Alloalcanivorax dieselolei B5: one gene and its partner. Each later gene encodes a partner of the first gene's protein in a complex. Links are inferred from orthologs where the notes say so. Each region holds a gene or a part of one and is shown on either strand. Other genes may lie near its edges.

Region 1 (11,675 bases):
CCGCGCCAGGGCCGCCCTGGCTGCCGGCGGCGGCGCCGATGATAAAGTCATCACGGTCGCCGTCCTGTTCACTGGCCAGTTCCCCCACCACGCTCTGGCTGGTGTCCTCCTCGCCCTCGAAGGCCAGCAGCGGCTCTCCGGTGTGCACCAGATCGCCTTCGGCGACAAAGCGGCGGGCAACGACACCGGCCTTGGGCGCCGGAATATCGACGATGGCCTTGGCCGTCTCCACGCTCAGCAGCACCTGGTCCACGTTCACTTCATCGCCTTCCTGGACATGCCATTCGATCACTTCCGCTTCCTGAAGGCCTTCGCCCAGATCCGGCAGGGTGAAGTAGCTCATGGGGTGTGCTCCTTGGTCAGTTGCGCTTGCACGCAGCACGCTTGCACGCTATCACGCCATACTTGCCAGGTCGCGGGTCCATTCCTGGCGGGTTCGCTTGGAGAGCGGGGAGACGATCAGACTACCCGGTCTTTTAGCGTGTCAGCGTGTTGGCGTGCTGCGTGCAAGCACCTCATCAATACGCCAGCGTCCGTTTCGCCGCCGCCACGATCCGTTCCTCATCCGGCAGATAATGCTGCTCCAGTTGAAAATAGGGCATCGGACAATCGTAGCCGGTGACCCGCTCCACCGGAGCGCGCAGGTGCAGCAGCGCCTGGTTGGCGAGGGTGGCGGCGATTTCAGCACCCATGCCGCCGTGCCCGGGGGCTTCATGAACAATCACGGCACGGCCGGTGCGGCTCACCGATGCCACCAGGGTATCCCGGTCCAATGGGTTGAGACAGGCCACGTCGATCACTTCGGCGTTGATGCCGTCCGCCGCCAGTTGATCGGCGGCGCCCAGGGTTTCGTGGATGGCCGCGCCCCAGCTGATCAGGGTGAGATCGTCGCCAGTGCGCAGGGTGAAACAGGTATCCAGCGGCAGGGGATCGCCGTCCGCCACCACCGGCAGCCGTTTCAGCCGGTACAGCCGCTTCGGCTCCAGGAAGATCACCGGGTCCGGACACTGGATGGCGGCCAGCAGCAGGCCGTGGGCGCGGGCCGGGGAGGACGGCATCACCACACGCAGGCCGGGGATATGAGCAAATAACGCCTCGGTGCTTTCGCTGTGGTGCTCCGGCGCGTGAATGCCGCCGCCGTAGGGTGCCCGTATCACCAGCGGGCAGCTGAGCCGGCCGCGGGTGCGGTTGCGCAAACGGGCGGCGTGGCTGAGGATCTGCTCCAGGGCAGCGTAGATGAAGCCCATGAACTGGATCTCCGCCACCGGTTTGAGCCCCTGACTGGCCATGCCCACGGCCAGGCCGGCGATCAGGTTCTCCGCCAGCGGCGTGTCCATCACCCGGCGGCAGCCGAATTGTTGCTTGAGTCCCTCGGTGGCGCGGAACACGCCGCCGTTGGTGCCGATGTCCTCGCCGAGCAGCACCACGCTGTCATCCTCGGCCATGGCCCGCGCCAGGGCGCGGTTGACCGCTTCCAGCAGATTCATCGGTACGGCGTGGGCGCTGTGGGTTTGCAGTTCAGCCATGACGCACCTCCTGGTCCACCGCCGCCAGGGCGCTGCGTTGATCGCGCAGGGCGGCGGGTAATTCCGCGTAAAGGTAATCGAGCATGTCGGTGGCCGGGGCCGGGGGCAGATTCAGATAGGTGTCGATGGCCTCTTCCACGGTGCGCTCGCACTGTTGTTGCCAGTCGGTTTCCCGCTGCGCGTCCCACAGACCGGCCTCGGCCAGGGTGTCGCGCAGGCGCCGCACCGGCTCGTTCTGCCAGGCCCGGTGCAGGTCACTGGCCTTGCGGTAGCGGCTGGCATCGTCGGCGGTGGTGTGATCGCTGAGCCGGTAGCTGATCGCTTCGATCAGAGTGGCGCCCTTGCCGGCACGGGCCCGCTCAAGGGCGTCGTCCAGTACTTCGAGCAGGGCATCCAGGTCGTTGCCGTCCACCTGCACGCCGGGGATGCCGGCGGCCACCGCCTTGTCGGCCAGACTGGCGCAGGCGGTCTGCAGCCCTCGGGGCACGGAGATGGCCCACTGATTGTTGTTGATCAGCACCACCAGCGGCAGTTGCCAAACGCCGGCCACGTTGAGTGTTTCGTAAAAATCACCCCGTGAGGTGGCGCCGTCGCCGCAGGTGGCGAGCACCGCGGCGTGCTCGTGGCGCAGCTTGGCGGCGCTGGCGATGCCGGCGGCCTGGGTCAACTGGGTGGCGATGGGTACGCAGTAGGGCAGGTCGCGGCGGGCGTCGCTGTCGGCGGGAAAGGCGTTGCCGCGTTCGTCGCCGCCCCAATACTGCAGGATTTGGTGCAGCGGCACGCCGCGCAGATAAAGCGTGGCATGGTCGCGGTAGTAGGGCACGAAGTAATCGTCCCGGGTCAGCGCCAGCCCGGCGGCGGTGCCGATCGCTTCGGCGCCCAGGCAGGAGGCGTAGGTGCCCAGCCGCCCGGTGCGTTGCAGGTTCACCGCTTTTTTATCGAAGTGACGGATCAACGCCATGGTCTTGTAGCCCGCCACCCGGCGGTTGTCATGGTCGGTTCTCATAGCACCTCCTCAGGCCACGTTGCGGTGGCCATTGAGCCGTTGTTCCGCCAGATCGTCGGCGGTGGCACTGGTGGACCAGCCGGCCCGTTCCGCTTCGCGAAAGATCCGCGTCAGGGTGGTGCCGATGGCGAGCACCTGCTGGCGGATGCGGGTCCGGCCAGCACCGGAGTGCCCCAGAGCCAGGGCGATCAGGCCGCCGGCGTTGGTGACGTAATCCGGGGCATAGAGGATGTCTCGCCGGCGCAGCCGTTCACCGTCCTCGTCCCCGGCCAGTTGATTATTGGCGCTGCCCGCCACCAGCGGCGCGCGCAGTCGGGCGATGGTGGCGCGGTTGAGTACGGCGCCCAGGGCGCAGGGCACGAAGCCGTCGCAGGGCACGTCGTAGATGGCGTCGGGAGCGACGATTCTGGCCCCCAGCCGGGCGGCCAGTTCGCTGGCCCGTTTGGCATCGGCGTCGGCCAGGGTGAGACGGGCGCCGGCCCGGGTCAGCAGCAGGGCCAGGCGGCTGCCCACGTGCCCCACGCCCTGCACGGCGAAGTGCAGGCCGCGCAGGCTGTCCCGGCCCAGCCGCTGGCGCACGCTGGCGTCGAGGGCGGCGAACACGCCCAGGGCGGTGAGCGGTGAAGGGTCCAGGCCGTCGCCGCTGTAGCCCCAGACATGACGGGTGGTACGGGCAACCTGGTCCAGGTCCTCGAGGCGGGTGCCGGCATCCACGGCGGTGGTGTAGCGGCCGTTGAGGCTTTCCACGGCGCGGCCGAAGGCCCGGTACAGGGCACCCCGGTCATAGCCGTCCGGCGGTTCCAGAATCACCGCCTTGCCGCCACCCAGGGGCAGTCCGGCGAGGGCGGCCTTGTAGCTCATGCCCCGGGCCAGGCGGGTGACGTCTTGCAGAGCGGCGTCCTCGTCGTCGTAGCGCAGGCAGCGGCAGCCGCCGACGGCGGGACCCAGTTGGGTGGAGTGAATGGCGATAAGGGCACGCAGCCCGGAGTGCGGATCACGATGCAGGTGCAGCTCGGCAACGTTGGTCCGTTCGAGGTTAGCGAACATGGCAACGCTCTCCTTGTCGTCCCGGGGGCTGGTAAGCCCACTGTGGGCGGTTCCGGGGCCGGATCACGGCCCCTTTGCTTAAACCATAGCGCGGCTTCGGGGAGGGTGCTTGGATCGATTGGTTATATGGCGGGGAGGGGTTAGCGGGGTTGGGTATGAGGAGAGGCTTCCCTCCCGCCCCCGCATCTGGCACCCCCGCCGCCATCCCGTTATGCTGCGCGGCTTCAGTGAACGAGGGCGTAACGGCATGGCGGAACAGTACGACGTGGTGATCATCGGCGCCGGTGCCGCCGGGCTGATGTGCGCCGCCACCGCCGGCTACCGGGGCGCCTCGGTGCTGGTGCTGGATCACGCCAACAAGCCCGGCAAGAAAATTCTCATGTCCGGCGGCGGGCGCTGCAATTTCACCAATCTCAACACCACGCAGGCCCATTTCGTTTCCGCCAATCCGCACTTCTGCAAATCCGCGTTGAGCCGCTATACCCCCTGGCATTTCGTCGAGCTGGTGGAGCGGCACGGCATCGAGCATGTGGAAAAGGCGCCGGGGCAGCTGTTCTGTGCCGACTCCAGCAAAGCGATTGTGGAGATGCTGCTCACCGAGTGTGAATGGGCCGGCGTCAGGATCCGGTTGAACACGGCGGTAACGCACATCAACGATCAGCCGGTGGGCAAACCGGGTGCCGGGCGGGCGGAAGGGGCCTTTACGCTGCGTACCAGCGAAGGCGTGGTGCGCGCCGGCAAACTGGTCATTGCCAGTGGCGGGCTCTCCATTCCCTCCATGGGGGCGAGCCCGTTTGGCTATAAAGTGGCGGAACAGTTCGGTCTGAACGTGTTGCCGACCCGCGCCGCGCTGGTGCCCTTCACGCTGCAACCCGCGGACAAGGCATGGCTGGCGGAACTCAGTGGTGTCAGCGCCGAGGTTTGCGCGGAAGCCGGGGGCCGGTCTTTCTCCGAGCCCATGTTGATCACGCACCGGGGCTTGTCCGGGCCGGCCATGCTGCAGGTGTCCGCGTTCTGGCAAGCGGGTGCCGACGTTACCGTGGACTGGTTGCCGATGCTGGCGGACCCGTACGCGGCTCTGCTGGAAGAGCGCAAGCAACATCCCAACGGTACCGTGGAGCGCTGGTTACGCTCGTTTTTTTCCCAGCGTTTGGCGGCGGCTCTGGTGGCGCGGTTCGATTGGCGAGGGCCCTTGCAGCACCATGCCAACGAACACCTGGCCAGCATCGCCGCCGTGCTCAAGGGCTGGCGTTTCAAACCCTCCGGCACCGAAGGCTACCGCACCGCCGAAGTCACCCTCGGCGGTGTCGATACCGACGCCGTCTCCTCCAAAACCTTCGAAGTCAAAACCGTTCCCGGCCTTTATTTCATCGGCGAAGTGCTCGACGTCACCGGCCAGCTTGGTGGTTTCAATTTTCAATGGGCCTGGGCCAGCGCGGTGGCGGCAAATACAGTTGACAGTTGATAGTGGACAGTTGACAGCGAAAAGCCACAAAAATGGTCCATGCGCTTTCTGTGGGAACTTGCTCCCAGAGCCACTGAAGATCACCTGTTTTTGTCTTTCGTCTTTCGCTGTCAACTGTCCACTGTCAACTATCAGCTGCCTTTTACGGTGCTTTCCCGTTCCCCGCCAGATGTTCCAACAGCTGCTCGACTAATTGAACGCGTTCATCGGCGGTTTCCGATGGCAGTTGGAAGCGCAGGGTGTGGGCGCCTTCCAGGCGGTAGCGGTTGGGGGCGTTCTGCATCAGTTTGACCACGGTGAGCGGGTCCACCGGGGTGCGCTCGGCGAACTCCAGTTTGCCGCCGGCGGCGTTGGCGTCCACCCGGGTGATGGCCAGCGCTTCCGCCTGTTGCCGCAGAGCGGTGACCTTGAACAGGGTTTTCACCGCTTCCGGCAGCAGGCCGAAACGGTCGATCATCTCCACCTGCAATTCCCGTAACTGGTCGCCGGTTTTGCAGCCGGCGATGCGCTTGTACAGGGTCAGGCGGGTGAACACGTCCGGCAGGTAGTCTTCCGGAATCAGGGCCGGCACCCGCAGGTTGACTTCCGGGCCGCCGGACAGCGGTTTGGCGGTGTCCGGTTGCTCACCGCGTTTGAGCGCTTCCACCGCCTGCTCCAGCATTTCCATATAGAGCGTGAAACCGATGGTTTCCATGTTGCCGTGCTGCTCTTCACCGAGCAGTTCGCCGGCACCACGGATTTCCAGATCCTGGCTGGCGAGCACGAAGCCAGCGCCCAGGTCGGTGGCTTGTTCGATGGCTTCCAGCCGTTTCAGCGCGTCCTTGGTCATCGCCTTGGGGGAAGGCGTGACCAGGTAGGCGTAGGCCTGGTGGTGGCTGCGGCCGACCCGTCCCCGCAATTGGTGCAACTGAGCCAGGCCGAGCTTGTCGGCGCGCTCGATGATGATGGTGTTGGCGCTGGGCACGTCGATACCGGTTTCAATGATGGTGGTGCACACCAGCACGTTGAAACGGCGATGGTAGAAGTCGCCCATCACCGCTTCCAGTTCCCGTTCGCGCATCTGGCCGTGGGCGATGCCGACCCGTGCGTCCGGCACCAGCGATTGGATCTGCTCGGCGGCGCGGCTCATGGTGTCGATGTCGTTGTGCAGGTAGTAGACCTGGCCGCCACGCAGCAACTCCCGCAGGATGGCTTCCTTGAGGGCGGTGTCGTCCCGTTGCCGCACGAAGGTTTTCACCGACAGGCGCCGCTGCGGCGGCGTGGCGATGATGGAAATGTCGCGCATGCCGCTGAGCGCCATGTTCAGGGTGCGCGGAATCGGTGTGGCGGTGAGGGTGAGGATGTCGCACTCGGCGCGCATTTCCTTGAGCCGCTCTTTGTGGCGCACGCCGAAGCGGTGTTCCTCGTCGACGATGATCAGGCCCAGGTCCTTGAAGCGGACGTTCTCTTGCAGCAACTGGTGGGTGCCGACGACGATATCCACCTTGCCCTCGGCGAGCCGTTCCAGCACCTGGCTTTTGTCCTTGGCGCTGCGGAAGCGGGACAGCACTTCGATCTGCACCGGCCAGTCGGCGAAACGGTCGACGAAAGAATCGTAATGCTGTTGGGCGAGCAGGGTGGTGGGGACCAGCACGGCCACCTGGGTGCCGTTCTGAACCGCCACGAAGGCGGCGCGCATGGCCACCTCGGTCTTACCGAAACCGACATCGCCACAGACCAGGCGGTCCATGGGTTTTTGCCGTTGCATGTCGGCGATCACCGCGTTGATGGCGTTTTCCTGGTCCGGGGTTTCCTCGAACGGGAAACCGCTGGCGAAACGCTGATAATCCTCTTGCTCCAGCGGGAAACCGCGCCCTTCGCGGGCTTCGCGACGAGCGTAGGTGTTGAGCAATTCCGCCGCCACGTCGTTGATTTTTTCCGCGGCTTTTTGCCGCGCCTTGCTCCATTGCTCACTGCCCAGGCGATTCAGTGGCGGATGTTCGCCGCCGCCGTAGCGGCTGATCAGGTGCAGCGAGGACACCGGTACGTAGAGCTTGTCGCCGCCGGCGTACTCCAGCAGCAAAAATTCATGGGGCTGGTGATCCACGGTCATGTGCACCAGGCCCTGATAGCGGCCGACGCCGTGGTCCAGGTGCACCACCGGAGCGCCGATGGTGAGCTCGCCCAGGGAGCGGACCGCCAGATCCTGACCGCTGTCCTCGCTGGTGCGCCGCCGCCGGCGCTGCATGATCCGCTCGCCGTACAGCTCGCTTTCGCTGACCACCAGCAGTTCGTGGTCCGGCGCGTAGAAGCCGGCGTCGAGCTCACCCCGGGTCAGATTCCAGCGCTCGGGGGCGTCGAGGAAGTCCCGCCAGCCTTGTTTCAAAGCCGGCTGGATCGAGATGTTTTGCATCAGTTCGAGCAGCGCCTCGCGGCGCCCGGCGGTTTCCGCCACCACCAGGATGCGGGTGTCCGGGTGAGCATCGGAGAAGGTATGCAAGGGCGCCAGTACATTGCCGCTGCGCGGGTCGGCGGCAAGCCGCGGTGAGCGTGCCAGGTTGAAGGTCAGCGCCTGTTCGGAGTCACGCACCCGGGCCCGGGGCAGGGTTTTCCAGGCGCCAGCCAGCTCGTCCGGGCGCAGGAACAGACTTTGCGGCGGCAGCACCGGCCGGCGGATGTCGTGGCGACGGGACTCGTAGCGCTGACTGACCTCGTCCCAGAAGTGCTGGGCGGCCTGCTCGCACTCCGCCAATTCCACCAGCCGGGCATTGGGCGGCAGGTAGTCGAACAAAGTGGCCAGTTGCTCGAAGAACAACGGCAGATAGTACTCCAGCCCCGGACTGGCGATACCCTCGGACACTTCTTCGTAGAGCGGTACTTTTCTTGGCTCCACGTCGAAGGTTTCGCGGAAGGCACCGCGGAAATGGCGGATGCCGTCCTGGCTGAGCGGGTACTCCGCCGCCGGCAGCAGATTGATTTCCCGCACCTGGCCGGTGGAGCGCTGGCTTTCCGGGTCGAACAGACGCAGGGATTCAATGTCCTGATCGAACAGTTCCACCCGGAACGGTTGCGTCGCGCCCATGGGGAAGATGTCCATGATGGCGCCACGCACGGCGAACTCGCCGTGTTCATAGACGTTGTCGCGTTGCCGGTAGCCACAGGCCACCAGTTGCTGGCGGGTGGCTTCCATATCAAAGGTGTCGTTGACCTTGAGCTGGAAATGATTGCCATTGATATGGATCGGCGGCGCCAGCCGCTGCATCAGCGTGTTCACCGGCACCACCAGAACGCCGCTGCGAGCCTGACCGAGCCAGTGTAGCGCCTGGATGCGGTCGCTGACGATGTCCTGGTGGGGACTGAACAGATCGTAGGGCAGGGTTTCCCAGTCGGGGAACAGCCGCACCGGCACCTTGCTGTCAGCGAGGTAAAAGGCCAGCGAGTCGGCCAACTGCTGGGCACGGTTGCTGGACGGCGCCGCTACCAGCAGCAGGCCCTCGTCGCGGCGGGCCAGTTCCGCCAGTACCGCCGCCAAGCCGCCGGCGCCGGGGTCGCGCCAGTCGCGGTAGTGTTCACGTCCAGTGGAAAACAGGGAAGAATCGGGTAACAGGGTCAGGGTCATCAAGGGCCTCCAGCGCGGGCGCATTGTAGCAGGGGAGCGGGGATCGGACACGGGGTGGAGAGCTGACGTGCTCTGAAACCGTTCGCTTCGAATCAACCCTGGACTTTGACACCGCTGTAGGAGCTTGCCCTGCAAGCGAATCTTTTAGCCGGAAGCCGAATTCGCTTGCAGGGCAAGCTCCTACAGCGGCTGCCGGGCGGCGCTCCGTTTGGCGGCGAATCGACCGCGATGCTTTTGCTTTAGAGCCTGGCCTGCGTTTGCGGTACTATTGCGCGCCTATGCGTGCACCACAGCTGGGGAGAACTATGAGAGAGTCCGTCGCGGAACTAATGAACCGGTTTACCCTGGAACGGTTGGAGGACAACCTGTTTCGTGGCCAGACCGAGGCCAATGGCCAGCGCAGTATTTTCGGTGGCCTGGTGGCCGGCCAGGCGTTGCTGGCGGCGTCCATGACGGTGTCGGAGGACCGGCCCGCCCACTCCCTGCATGCCTATTTCCTGCGGCCCGGGGATATCCGCGTGCCGGTGATCTATGACGTGGACCGGATCCGTGACGGCAAGAGCTTCACCACCCGCCGGGTCAACGCGATCCAGCACGGCCGGCCGATCTTCAGCCTGTCCGCGTCGTTCCAGGTGGAGGAAGAGGGCGGCCGGCACCAGAATACCATGCCGGACGTACCAGAGCCGGACAGCCTGGAAAGCGATGAAAGTGCCCGCATGCGGGTGGTGGAGCAGATTCCGGAGCAGTTCCGTGGTGCTTTCCTGCGTGAACGGCCGGTGGAGTTCCGTCCGGTGACCCCCAAGGACCTGTTCGCGCCGGAAAGCCGGGAGCCGCTCAAACGCTTCTGGTTCCGGGTCAGTGACAGGGTCACCGCCGATCGTATGACCCAGCGGGCGCTGCTCGCCTATTGTTCTGATTTCGGTTTCATGGGCACGGCCATGCAGCCCCACGGCATGACTTTCTGGCAAAGCGATATCCAGTGCGCCAGCATCGACCACGCCATGTGGTTTTACGATGATTTCCAGGTGGACGAATGGCTGCTTTATGACTGCCAGAGCCCCGCCGCCGCCGGTGCCCGGGGGCTGACTTTCGGCGCCATCCACCGTCAGGACGGCACTCTGGTGGCGTCGGTGGCCCAGGAAGGACTGATGCGGCTGCGGCCCAGCGCCAAGCCGGTGTGAATACGCGCGTGCACGCTAACACGCCGTCACGCTAACACGCTTTGAAAACACCCGGTCATCCCGGGGTAGAGAGTCCAATAACTCAAGGCCATTGAACTCCCCCTTCGGGGTGCCCTGAAGGGCGTTCAAACGGTACTCTAAGCCCCGTTGTGTGAGCCGGGATCGCCCTTTGTAGGGCACATGGCTGCGTAGAGGGAGATGCCGGATCAAGTCCGGCATGACGGGGTTGCTCTGAATTCATACCCCCAAAGCCCGCAAGCGGGCCTTGGGTTTGGCGTGCCAGCGTGTTGCGTGTAAGCGTGCCAGCGAATTGTGGGACACCAATGGTCCACGGACCGTGATTTTTCTGATCCAAGGGGAGGGCCAATGCCTCCGCATTGGGTGGATATGCGCCCCCATTGGCGCTATTATGCGCGCCCCCAGGAACCCAATTGAGAGGGGCTCATCCGTGAACAAACTGGAAGACCACTTCGGACGATGGAAAAACCGTGAGGAAATCGCCGAGGCGATGATTCCGATGATCGGTCGGCTGTACCGGGAAAAGAACGTGGCCACCACGGTCTATAGCCGTTCCCTGGTCAACAAATCCGTTATCCAGATCCTCAAGACCCACCGTTTTGTTAAGCAGATTGAAGACGGCCTGTCCGACAGCGGTCTGTCCGTGGTGGATTCGTTCCCCATTCTCCAGGAAGCGGTCAAACTGGACCTGGGGCCCTGCCGTCTGGACATCGGCAAGCTGGCGGTTGAGTACAAAAACGACAACCGCGGCCTGTCGGTGGAAGACTTCGTCCGCGAAGCGCTCACCGAAGCGGTGGAAAACAAGGCCAAACTGGCCGGTACCACCGATGTGGTGCTGTACGGCTTCGGCCGTATCGGCCGTATTCTCGCCCGCTTGCTGATCGAGAAAGCCGGTTCTGGCGATGGCCTGCGTCTGAAGGCCATCGTGGTGCGTGAGTCCGGCAAGGGCGACCTGCAGAAGCGCGCCAGCCTGCTGCGCCGTGACTCCGTGCACGGCCCGTTCGCCGGCACCATCGCCGTGGATGAGGAAGACAACGCTCTGATCGCCAACGGCAACTATATCAAGGTGATCTACTCCAACGATCCGGCGTCCGTCGACTACACCCAATACGGTATCGAAAACGCCGTGTTGATCGACAACACCGGTAAATGGCGTGACGAGGAAGGCCTGTCCCAGCATCTGCAATGTCCGGGCATCGCCCGCGTGATGTTGACCGCGCCGGGCAAAGGCAGCCTCAAGAACATCGTGCACGGCGTCAACAACGACATGATCGACGACAGCGACAAGATCATCTCCGCCGCCAGTTGCACCACCAACGCCATCGTGCCGCCGCTGAAGGCCATCGAGGACAAGTTCGGCATCGAATACGGCCACGTGGAAACGGTGCACTCCTACACCAACGACCAGAACCTGCTGGATAATTTCCACAAGGGCCCCCGTCGTGGCCGCGCCGCGCCGCTGAACATGGTGCTGACCGAAACCGGTGCCGCCACCGCCGCGGCCAAGGCGCTGCCGTCCCTGAACGGCAAGCTGACCGGCAACTCCATTCGCGTTCCCACCCCGAACGTGTCCATGGCGATCCTGAACCTGACCCTGGAGAAGGAAACCAGCCTGGAGGAGATGAACGAATACCTGCGCTGGGTGAGCCTGCACTCTCCGTTGCAGCGCCAGGTGGATTTCGTCAGCAGCCCGGACGCGGTGTCCACCGACTTCGTCGGCTCCCGTCATGCCTCCGTCATCGACGCCGGGGCCACCATCGTCAACGGCCGCCACTGCGTGCTGTACGTGTGGTATGACAACGAGTTCGGCTACAGCTGCCAGGTGCTGCGGATT
Region 2 (11,083 bases), 2.2 Mb from region 1 along the record:
GATTGCGCACATTCACCTGACTGCCACCATGGAACACGATGCCGTTGCGGTTAATCAGATAGACCGCCCCTTCCGCCTTGATCTGGCCGGCGATTTCACTGGGCCGGCCATTGGGGTCGTTGACCCGGTTCAGGGCCGACCAGTCGTTGCCACCATCCCGGTTGCCGCCGCTCTGATCGAAGCGCACCGTGGTGTCCTGCCCCACGTTGAAGGTTTCCCAGTTGAGGATGGCTTTCTTGTCGGTCTGTTTGATGGTCACCCGGGTACGGTCTCCATCCTGGCTTTGCCGTGGCGCTTCGGCGTTATGCCAGCCGGCGGTCAAGGCATCGGTGTCCACTTGCAGACCACCTTGCCCCAGGCCGTTGGGCACATTCGCGGCCGCGGCCTCGGCGGCAGCGCGGGCGGCGGCCTGCTGCGCCGCAATGGAAGCAGCCGTCCTCGTCATCCGTTCGAACGATTGCCGCACTTCCCGACCATGCTGCTGTTGCGCCAGCGGCGGCGGCTGATGGGGGCGGCTGGCCGGACGTTGGGTATGCTCGGCCCGGCTCTCTCTCATGGAATCGAACCATTGCGCGCTGAATGGCCGAGACCCCGCTTCGGCATTGCCCACCATCAGCGCCAGCGCGATCGCCTGTGTCAGGGGTTTGAGACGAATACGCCGATAACGACGGCGGGCGGAAGAGGAAACATCACGAGGCGAGGCGGCAATCTTCATGAGCGGAGCGTCCCACGTTCTACAAGGCTTCGGGTGGCGCCATGCCCCCCGGCATGGCCATTACCGAATAGACGCAAGCCCTTGCCGCCAACGAACGTCTTTTTTATGACATTCCGGTGATACCCGGTTACCCGATCAACACCAGACCGGCGGACAACCGGCGCACCGGCACCGCCAGCAGCCGCTCAATTTGAGTCAGAGCCACGTCCAGTTGCCCGATGTCGAAGCGACCGCTGAGCCGGCGCCGGCCAAGGCTCTCATCCAGCAAAATCACTTTGCCCGGCCGGTAGCGATTGATTTCCCCCACCACCTCGCTGACCGGCGTTTCCCGGAACAGCAGGATGCCGCTGCGCCAGGCCGCCACCGCCACGGGATCCACCGGCGCTGGCGGCCTGGCACCATGCTGGTCATAAAGAACCTGCTGGTTCTTCAATACTTCCCGATCTCCGGCAGCGTGATGCAGACGCACCCGGCCGCGGGTACAGGAAAGACAAGCACCTTCCGCCAGCAAACGCACCTCGATGTCCGCCTCACCCAGCTCGATCAGCCCGGCCCCGGCCGCCACCTCCACCGGGCGGCCCCCACCCCGGCGCTGCAGTGCCACCTGCCCGGCAATCAGTTCGATGCGCTTGCCTTCCCCCGACGCCGTCACCGACAGACTGGTCCGCGTGTTCATCAAGGCGTCGATCTCCCCCGGCAGCGACAGGCTGCGCTGCTCGCCCACCGCGGTACGGTAGTCCGCTCCCAGTTCCGATATCGACGGCCACAATCCCAGCGGCGGATGAACCGCCAGCAACGAGGCCGCCGCCAGCCCGGTGCCGCCAGCGACCATGGTCAGAACGGTACGGCGGCTGACGCGAGACGGCGCGGCCATGCCATCCAGAGATTGCCGCCGCCAGACGCCGCCAGCTTCCCCCAGTTGGCGCCAGGTGCCACGCGCTTCACGGAAAGCACGCGCATGACCGGGATCGGCGTGGAACCAATCCTTGAATTCGCGAGCATCCTGCTCCGTGGCCCGACCGGAAACCAGCCGGCGCAGCCAGGCACGCGCCTGCTGCCGGACCTGCTCCTGATCTTCAGAGTCCATGTTGCTCCATCCTGCGCGCGCAGTATTCGTGCGCCCATTTCAGTTCTTTTTCCACCATGCGCTGGCTAATGCCATAACGTTGGGCCAGCTCGCGAGTGGACACGCCGTCCAATCGTACCGACAACAGGATATCCCGGCGGCGGGGCGACAATTCCTTGATCCACAGCAGCAGGGACTCCAGAGCCAACTGGTCTTCCCATTGTTTATGGGGCGTTTCCACGGCTTCCTCGATGTCCAGCAACTGTTCCACCTCGCCGGTGGACAGGACCCGGCTATCCCGGCGCCAGCGGTCAATTTCGATGTTACTGGCCATGCGCAGAATAAAAGCCCGCGGGCTACGCACAACACCCACCGAAAGTTTATCGTGCAACCGCAGAAAGGTTTCATGCAGCAGGTCTTCCGCCCGCTTCTGGCACCCCAGTTTCTTGCCGAGCTGATGCTTCAGGAGATCGTAGTTGGCGACCAGAAAGCCGCGCAATTCCACCACATTCATTATTATCCCCAATTGTCGGTCTAACCCCTCACCCCGGCACACGCATCGACCCTGCCCGCGGACGCCGGTTCGACCACTACCGTCACCGGCTGCGTCACCGAGGGCGGCGGCCCCGTTTCCAAACGCAGCGCCCGCAAGTGCCGCAGCAGCACCTGGTCACGTTCCCGCTCACCGCTGGAGGCCAGTAATCGCGCCTGCAGAACCTGTCCCGAGGCGTCGACCCACAACTGCATGGCGACGCGGTAATCACCGGGGCGGATTTCGCGCCGTGTGCACATCATCCAGGACAAACGCCGCTGCAACCGGGCGAAGAACGCGGCCCGGGATGAGGGTGCCTCATGGTTGCCAATGGCTTGCCGCCCACCCCGCTCCCCCGCGCGCCGCACGATAAAAGTATCGGCGCTGGTGTACTCAGCGATCAGCCCGGTACCCGCCAATAGACGCCGCAGCGCTTCATCGGCATCGAAACGACCGTGGATCGCGGTGGAGAGCCGCCCTTCCAGCAGGGCGCTTTCGTAGAGCAGGGAGCGACCGCTGGTCTCGCCATACTGTTCCAGCGCCCCCGTCAGGTCCTGACGGGGGATATCGAAGCTCAGCACCACCGGTGCGGCGCTCGCCGGCGCAACACACAGCAGCCAGCCAATAGCGATCCCCAATGGCCATAATCGCCACCAACACCCGCGCTGGACGGGACGAACAGGGAAATCCGTGCCTGCGAACACAACCACCTTGCATCGGGTAGAAAACGCCGGCCCGTCGTCCGGGGGCCTCAAGCAGGGTGCGAGGCCGTTGTGACGCAACCGTGACAGGCGGTGTTGAAGAAAGCAGAGAAGGGAACCGACATCGCTCAGCGGAAAAAGATCGTTGCCCCGGGAGCGGGGGCAACGAGAAGATGCCGATTGTCTGGATTGATGCTTGATGCCGCCCGACCACGCTGGCGGCGGGCAACATGCCGCCAACAGGTGAACCGCATTAACAAGACGAGCCGCCACCGCCATGACCGTCGTTTTGTCATGAAATATTCACGGGAGCGGGAATTTCAGGAAATGGAGAGGCCGACAGGCACCGGGGGACGCCCAAGGGCCGGTGGCCCCTGGGCGAAAGCAGGCGGGACAATCAGAACGGGATATCGTCGTCGAAGTCGTCGGCCGGGCCGCCGAAACCAGCACCTTGACCGCCACCTTGGCCGCCACCGCTTTGGCCACCGCCCTGGTTGTAGTCATCGCCGCCTTGGTCGTAACCCCCTTGCTGCTGACGGGGGGCGCCGCCGCCCTGGCGGTCTCCGCCTTCACCACGGCCGTCCAACATTTGCATTTCGTTGGCGACAATCTCGGTGGTGTAGCGGTCCTGGCCATCCTGCCCCTGCCATTTACGGGTACGGATCGAGCCTTCGATGTAGACCTTGCTGCCCTTCTTCAGGTATTCACCGGCGATCTCGCCGAGCTTGTTGAAGAACACCACCCGGTGCCATTCGGTACGTTCCTGCATTTGACCGGTCTGCCGGTCCTTCCAGGTTTCCGAGGTGGCCAGGCGGACATTGGTCACCGCCCCGCCACTGGGCATGAAGCGGGTTTCCGGATCGGCACCCAGGTTGCCGATCAGTATCACTTTGTTCACCCCTCTCGCCATGGCCTTTCACTCCCTCATATTCGACGGGCCGCCCTGCGGCGGCGTAACTGGATAAACGGGTATTCTGTCAGTTTTGCCCTTCGGCGGCGAGGGCCTGAAGCGCGTGCTCGTCAAGCAGCTGGTTATCCACTTTCAGCAGGGCCAGGTGCTTTTCGGTGACCACCACCGCCTCCAGCACGCCAGGCACGGCGCGCAGCCGCTCCACCGTGTGGCGCGGGTCATCAGCCGGGTTCAGCTGAATGACCCGGTTATCGAGCTTGGGCAGTTCCTTCATGCCCGCCAGACGCCACAACCAGAACAGCGCCATGGCGGCGCACCCGTAGAAAACCGCCTCGGCCCCCACCCACTGAAACAGGGCACCGCCCAATTGACCGCCGATGAACACGCCCAGGAACTGGCTGGTGGAATACACACCCATGGCGGTGCCACGGGTGCCGGCCGGCGCGGCGCGGCCAACCATGGAGGGCAGCAGGGCTTCCAGCAGATTGAAGGCCATGAAATAGACAAACAGCGCCAGCACGAAGTGCCACAAGGTCTCCCCCGCCACCGCCAGCAGCACCTCGGCGACGATCAGCAGGGCCACCGCCGCCCTTTTGATCGGCACCGCGCCGCGGCGCTCCGCGGCGATGATCAGCGGAATCATGGCCAGGAAACCGGCCACCAGAACCACCAGGTACAGCAGACTATGCTGATCCAGACTCAAGCCGAGCCGGGTTTGCAATAATTTGGGCAGCACCACGAAGGACGCGGTCATGGTCAGGTGCAACACCAGGATGCCCAGATCCAGACGGCGCAGGTCCGGGCTGCCGAGCACTTGCCGGAACCGCTGCGATGGCGGCAGGGCCTCATCGAGCATGACCTTCGGCACCGGCACGCGCAACGCCACCAGCAATGCGACGCCACCGAGCGCCACGGTCAGCCAGAACAGGCCGCTGAGCCCCAGCCAGTGAGCCAGCAGCGGCCCCAGAATCAGTGCCAAAATAAAGGAACCGCCCACCGACATGCCGATCAGGGCCATGGCCTTGGTGCGGTTGCGCTCGCTCACTACATCGCCAATCAGCGCCATGATGACACTGGCAATGGCGCCGGATCCTTGCAGGGCGCGCCCCAGGATGACGCCGTATATGGTGTCGCTGATCGCCGCCACCACCCCGCCGGCCATGAAAAGGGCCAGGCCGATCAGCAGCATCGGGCGGCGCCCGAAACGGTCGGAGAGCATGCCAAAGGGGATCTGCAGACACGCCTGCATCAAACCGTAGGCGCCGATGGCGGTACCAATCAATAGTGGTGTGGCGCCCTCGAGCTGCCCACCGAACACGGCGAAGATCGGCAGGATCATGAACAACCCGAACATACGCAGGGCGAAAATCGCCGCCAGAGAACTGCTGGTACTGATTTCCGTGCGCCGCAGGGCGGCGGTGGACTCGTCCGTCATGGTGATTGGCAACCGGTGCGGCTGGTTAGGGGGCGGCAAGTGTATCAGATTCCCCCGGCACCGGGCGGGGACAAAACGCCCTGATCACGCCCCTGCTCAAGCTCAAACCTGTAAAACCTTGTCACTTAAGACAATAGCAAATTGAACCGCCCCGCCAGGGGTGATAGATTTTTGCACAATACGGTATTTTTCGTAGCCACTCCGATAGCCTCAGCGCATCACGGAAGACTCCATGGATAAAATCCCTGCTCAGAAGGTGTACGTGGTTGGTAACCAGCACCTGCAAAACGCCCTGCTTACCGAGTTTCTCGCTAAGGAGTCCATTCCCGCCACCGCCGTGAAAACGGTCGACATGGTAGCCGAAGACGATCTCGCAGGAGCGGAGCAGAATCTGTTCCTGGTGGATTACCACTCGGTGGACGTCAATGACGTCATCAATCACCTCCTGGCCGTGGATCAACGCCTGGATTGCGACGTGCTCACCGGCGTCTTCAATGTGGACGACGACGCTTCCCTGTCGCGTCTGGCCGGGCTGCCGATGGTCAACGGCGGCTTCCTGCACGATTGCCCCCAGGGTCTGCTGACCAAGGGCATCAAGGCGATCTTCGAAGGCGAACTGTGGTTCCCGCGCAAGGTGCTGCAGCAATACCTGGTGAAGAGCCGCGCCTTCAACAAAACGTTCTCACGCAGCGAAGTGAACCTGACCGACCGCGAAGTGGAGGTGCTGAAGGTGATGGCCACTGGCGCCAAGAACTCCGAAATCGCCACTGCGCTGAACCTTAGCCCGCACACCATCAAGACCCACATTTACAATATCTTCAAAAAGATCAACGCCTCCAACCGCCTGCAGGCCGTGAACTGGGCCCAGGAAAACCTGTAATCCGCCCCGGCTGGCACGCATCGGCGTGTCGGCCCTTCCGACGGCATTACCATCCGGCCGTTGATTTCTTTTCTCCTTCATATCATTTCCCCTATACTCCACTGTTCATTTTGACAGTAGGTGGCAGTACCCATGGATACCATTCTGGTGCGCGGTGCCCGTACCCATAACCTGAAAAACGTGGATCTGGACATTCCACGGGACAAGCTGGTGGTGATCACCGGCCTGTCCGGTTCCGGCAAATCGTCGCTGGCGTTCGATACGCTCTACGCGGAAGGGCAACGCCGCTACGTGGAGTCACTGTCCACCTACGCCCGGCAGTTCCTGTCGATGATGGAAAAGCCCGATGTCGACCACATCGAAGGGCTGAGTCCGGCTATCTCCATCGAACAGAAGTCCACCAGCCATAACCCGCGCTCCACCGTGGGCACCATTACCGAGATCTACGACTATCTTCGCCTGCTGTTCGCCCGGGTGGGCGAGCCGCGTTGCCCCGAGCACGATACGCCGCTGGCGGCCCAGACCATCAGTCAGATGGTGGATCAGGTGATCGCCATGGAAGACGGCGCCCGGCTGATGCTGCTGGCCCCGGTGGTGCGGGAGAAGAAAGGCGAGCATCTCCATCTGTTCGATGAACTGCGTGCCCAGGGCTTCGTACGGGTGCGGGTGAACGGCCGCATCTGCGATATGGACGACACCCCCACCCTGGACAAAAACAAGAAGCACACCATCGAAGTGGTGGTGGATCGCTTCAAGGTGCGCCCGGATCTGCAGAACCGGCTGGCCGAATCGTTCGAGACCGCCCTGCACCTGGCGGATGACATCGCGGTCATTGCACCAATGGACGGCAAGGGCGATGAAACCACCTTCTCCGCCAAGTTCGCCTGTCCGCACTGTGGCTACTCCATCCCGGAACTGGAGCCACGCCTGTTCTCGTTCAACAACCCGGCCGGCGCCTGCCCGAGCTGCGACGGTCTTGGCGTCAAACAGTTCTTCGACGAGGACAAGGTCATCACCAGTGATGAACTGTCCCTGGCCGAGGGCGCGATTCGCGGCTGGGATCGCCGCAACGTTTATTACTTCCAGATGCTCACTTCTCTGGCGGACAGCCTCGGCTTCGATATGGACGTGCCGTTCAAGAAGCTGAGCAAAGCCGTTCGCAAGAAGATCCTCTACGGTACCGGCAAGGAAAACGTGGAATTCCGCTATCTCAACGACCGCGGAGACATCATCAGCCGCAACCACCCGTTCGAGGGCATCATTCCCAACATGGAGCGCCGCTACCGGGAAACCGAGTCAGAGGCGGTACGCGAGGACCTGGCCACCTACCTGTCCACCTCCACCTGCCCGAGCTGCCACGGCTCCCGGCTTCGGGAAGCCGCCCGGCACGTGTTCATCGACGAGATCACGCTGCCCCAGGTGGTGCGCATGGCGGTGGGCAAGGCGTTCGACTATTTCGATCAGCTGAAACTGGCCGGCAGCCGGGGCGAAATCGCCGAGAAGATTCTCAAGGAAATCCGCGACCGTCTGCAGTTCCTGGTCAATGTCGGCCTGGACTATCTGACTCTGGAGCGCAGCGCCGAGACCCTGTCCGGTGGCGAGGCTCAGCGCATCCGCCTGGCCAGCCAGATCGGCGCCGGCCTGGTGGGGGTGATGTACGTGCTCGACGAGCCGTCCATTGGCCTGCACCAGCGCGACAACGAGCGCCTGCTCAGCACCCTGACCCGACTACGCGATCTCGGCAACACCGTGCTGGTGGTGGAGCATGACGAGGACGCCATTCGGATGGCGGACCATGTGATCGACATTGGCCCCGGCGCCGGCGTACACGGTGGGCAGGTTGTGGCCCAGGGCAAGCCGGAAGACGTGGCCAGCAATCCTCGGTCCCTGACGGGCGACTATCTGTCCGGCCGGCGCGCCATTGCGGTGCCGAAAAAACGGGTGGCCGCCACCGACCGCTGGCTGGAGCTCACCGGCGCCAGCGGCAATAACCTCAAAGACGCCCATCTCAAACTGCCGGTGGGCCTGTTCACCTGCATTACCGGCGTCTCGGGTTCCGGCAAGTCCACCTTGATCAATCACACCCTGTACCCGGTGGCCGCCACCCGCCTGAACAAGGCCACTACCCTGCGCGCGTCTCCGTACCGGGAGATCAAGGGACTGGATCACTTCGACAAGGTGGTGGATATCGATCAGAGCCCCATCGGCCGCACCCCGCGGTCCAACCCGGCCACCTACACCGGCATTTTCACGCCGGTGCGGGAGCTGTTCGCCGGCACCCAGGAAGCCCGGTCCCGCGGCTATAAACCTGGCCGCTTCAGCTTCAACGTCAAGGGCGGCCGCTGCGAGGCCTGTCAGGGGGATGGCGTGATCAAGGTGGAAATGCACTTTCTGCCAGACATCTATGTTCCTTGCGAGGTGTGCGAAGGCAAACGCTACAACCGGGAAACCCTGGAAATCACCTACAAGGGCAAAAACATCTACGAAGTGCTGGACATGACCGTGGAGGAAGGCCGCGAGTTTTTCGACGCGGTGCCGGCCCTGCAACGGCGTCTGCAGACACTGCTGGACGTGGGTCTGAGTTACATCAAGCTGGGCCAGGCCGCCACCACGCTGTCCGGCGGTGAGGCACAGCGGGTGAAACTGGCGCGGGAACTGTCCCGCCGCGACACGGGCAACACCCTCTACATTCTCGACGAGCCCACCACCGGGCTGCACTTCCAGGATATCCAGCTACTGTTGGACGTCCTCAACCGGCTGCGCGACCACGGCAACAGCATCGTCGTGATCGAGCACAACCTGGACGTGATCAAGACCGCCGACTGGATCGTTGATCTCGGCCCGGAGGGCGGTGACGGCGGCGGCGAGATCATCGCCGAGGGCACCCCGGAACAGGTGGTCAAAGTCAAAGCCAGCCACACCGGACGTTTTCTGAAACCTCTACTGGGGAAAAAATAAGGTTCATCGCGGGCTGGCGGGAAATCGACTCTTTGTGATGGGAAGCCTTGGTGCTTCAGAACTCGCGGAGTGTCGCCGGTCAGGGCGTTCCAGGACCGTGTTTGGCCAGGGATGGCCAAACCCGAGCGTACAGGGACGTATTCACAGCGTGTCCTGGAACGCCCTGACCGGTGACGCTCCCCTCCAGAAAGGCAAAACCCCGGATTGAAAGGAAGCCCTTCCCCTAATCCTCCACTGGGCGCCCGCGGTACATTCGTTTGCTTTTCTTCACCGGCTTGGGCGCCATGGCCAGGGAAGGTTTCTCCTCTGAACGGACCGCCTGGCCACGGTACATCTGACGAGGCGCCTCGGGCCCGGCCGGAAGCGCCGGCGCCAGGCTATCGATCTCGTTCAGCAATGCGCGGATCCGCGTGTCCTGGCTGACCCGCGCATAGTGTCTGAGCTGTTGGCGCAGGTCGGCATCGGACAATCGCAGCGCTACCGCGAATTCCTCGCGGATCAGGCGCCGGCATTGATTTACCAGGCTGACCACCTGCCGGTGCATCAACCAGTGATCGCTCAATCCCGTGCTCATGCCTCCCCCCCTTTTTTCTTTCCCTTTCCTGAATAAAGAAGCAGCATCCATGCCAAACGCGCACCATAACGGAACATCCTTCCGCGAAAGGCACCCTGCCTCCTGGGGGATCGTGACATAGTGCACACTTCAGGCATCCGGCCCGAGCGGGGGCACGACGCTAACCGGATCGTCATAGAACACTTCTAGGTTGGGAAGTCCCCCCAATAACGCAACAAGGGAGCTCCCACCATGCGTTCGCCCCTGACTCGTTCCATGCTTGCCCTGTCTCTGCTCGGTCTGGCCACCGTTGCCTGTGCCAACAACGGCAAAGGCAACGGCCATGGCCACGGTGCCGATCATGGTCCCAACCGCCACCACCCTGCCCATGTCGGCGGCGCGGTGGAACTGGGGCCGCGCCCCTACTATCTGGTGGACGATATGGACCCGGGCCCGTTGAAGCAGCGCCTGCAGTCCTGTGCCGAGAGGAAACGCCCGCAACGGCGCACTGACTGGTCCATCGGCCACCGCGGTGCCCCATTACAATTCCCGGAGCATACCGAGGAATCCTATCGGGCCGCGGCTCGCATGGGCGCCGGTATTCTGGAATGCGATGTCGCCTTCACCCGGGACAAGGAACTGGTTTGCCGCCATTCCCAGTGCGACCTGCACACCACCACCAACATCCTGGCCACCGATCTGGCCGGCAAATGCAGCAGCCCGCCGGTGCCGCTGGGCAACGGCGAGTACGACTTCAGCAATGTGAGCTGCTGTACCAGTGATCTGACCCTGGAAGAGTTCAAGAGCCTTGCAGGCAAGATGGACGCCGGCAATCCCGATGCCACCACGGTGGAGGAATACATGGCGGCCACACCGGGCTGGCGTACCGATCTCTACAGCCAGAACGGCACTTTGATGAGCCACAAGGAGAGCATTGCGCTGTTCCGGGAACTGGGCGTGAAGATGACGCCGGAACTCAAGGCTCCCAGCGTCCCCATGCCCTACGACGGGGACTACACCCAGGAACAGTATGCCCAACAATTGATCAACGAATACAAGGAAGCTGGCGTCTCACCACGCCAGGTGTTCCCCCAATCCTTCAATCTGGACGATGTGCTCTACTGGATCAGCGCCGAGCCGGCCTATGGCCGCCAGGCGGTTTACCTGGATGACCGTGACGGCAGCGGGTTGGACCCGCAAAACCCCGGCACCTGGGAACCGGACATGGCCACCCTGGCCGGTCAGGGCGTGAATTATCTGGCGCCGCCGCTGTGGATGCTGGTCACCACCGATGCCGGCAACCAAATCGTCCCCAGCGAATACGCCCGAGCGG

The links.
Region 2: the proteins of mfd (region 1) and uvrA are in contact, whole or in part, in a crystal structure (PDB 4DFC), measured with the Escherichia coli proteins. The link is inferred for Alloalcanivorax dieselolei B5 from one-to-one orthologs.

What each region holds. Positions count from the first base shown.
Region 1 is NC_018691.1:1,984,184-1,995,858, forward strand. Bases 4,987-8,950 are described here. They hold mfd (transcription-repair coupling factor), read right to left. Parts: upstream 8,643-8,950; coding sequence 5,187-8,642; downstream 4,987-5,186. Other genes in these bases: B5T_RS09010 (BaiN/RdsA family NAD(P)/FAD-dependent oxidoreductase), read left to right, coding at 4,987-5,044; tesB (acyl-CoA thioesterase II), read left to right, coding at 8,948-8,950. Also shown: B5T_RS08990 (dihydrolipoamide acetyltransferase family protein), read right to left, coding at 1-343; B5T_RS08995 (alpha-ketoacid dehydrogenase subunit beta), read right to left, coding at 519-1,526; pdhA (pyruvate dehydrogenase (acetyl-transferring) E1 component subunit alpha), read right to left, coding at 1,519-2,532; B5T_RS09005 (Leu/Phe/Val dehydrogenase), read right to left, coding at 2,542-3,579; more of B5T_RS09010, read left to right, coding at 3,827-4,986; more of tesB, read left to right, coding at 8,951-9,823; B5T_RS09025 (glyceraldehyde-3-phosphate dehydrogenase), read left to right, coding at 10,272-11,675. UniProt on the Escherichia coli protein: Couples transcription and DNA repair by recognizing RNA polymerase (RNAP) stalled at DNA lesions. Mediates ATP-dependent release of RNAP and its truncated transcript from the DNA, and recruitment of nucleotide excision repair machinery to the damaged site.
Region 2 is NC_018691.1:4,174,587-4,185,669, forward strand. Bases 6,026-9,397 are described here. They hold uvrA (excinuclease ABC subunit UvrA), read left to right. Parts: upstream 6,026-6,371; coding sequence 6,372-9,197; downstream 9,198-9,397. Other genes in these bases: B5T_RS18600 (LuxR C-terminal-related transcriptional regulator), read left to right, coding at 6,026-6,239. In the rest of the region: B5T_RS18570 (filamentous haemagglutinin family protein), read right to left, coding at 1-715; B5T_RS18575 (FecR family protein), read right to left, coding at 843-1,802; B5T_RS18580 (RNA polymerase sigma factor), read right to left, coding at 1,792-2,295; B5T_RS18585 (STN domain-containing protein), read right to left, coding at 2,316-2,951; ssb (single-stranded DNA-binding protein), read right to left, coding at 3,412-3,924; B5T_RS18595 (MFS transporter), read right to left, coding at 3,992-5,359; more of B5T_RS18600, read left to right, coding at 5,592-6,025; B5T_RS22390 (hypothetical protein), read right to left, coding at 9,421-9,771; B5T_RS18615 (glycerophosphodiester phosphodiesterase family protein), read left to right, coding at 10,003-11,083. UniProt on the Escherichia coli protein: The UvrABC repair system catalyzes the recognition and processing of DNA lesions. UvrA is an ATPase and a DNA-binding protein. A damage recognition complex composed of 2 UvrA and 2 UvrB subunits scans DNA for abnormalities.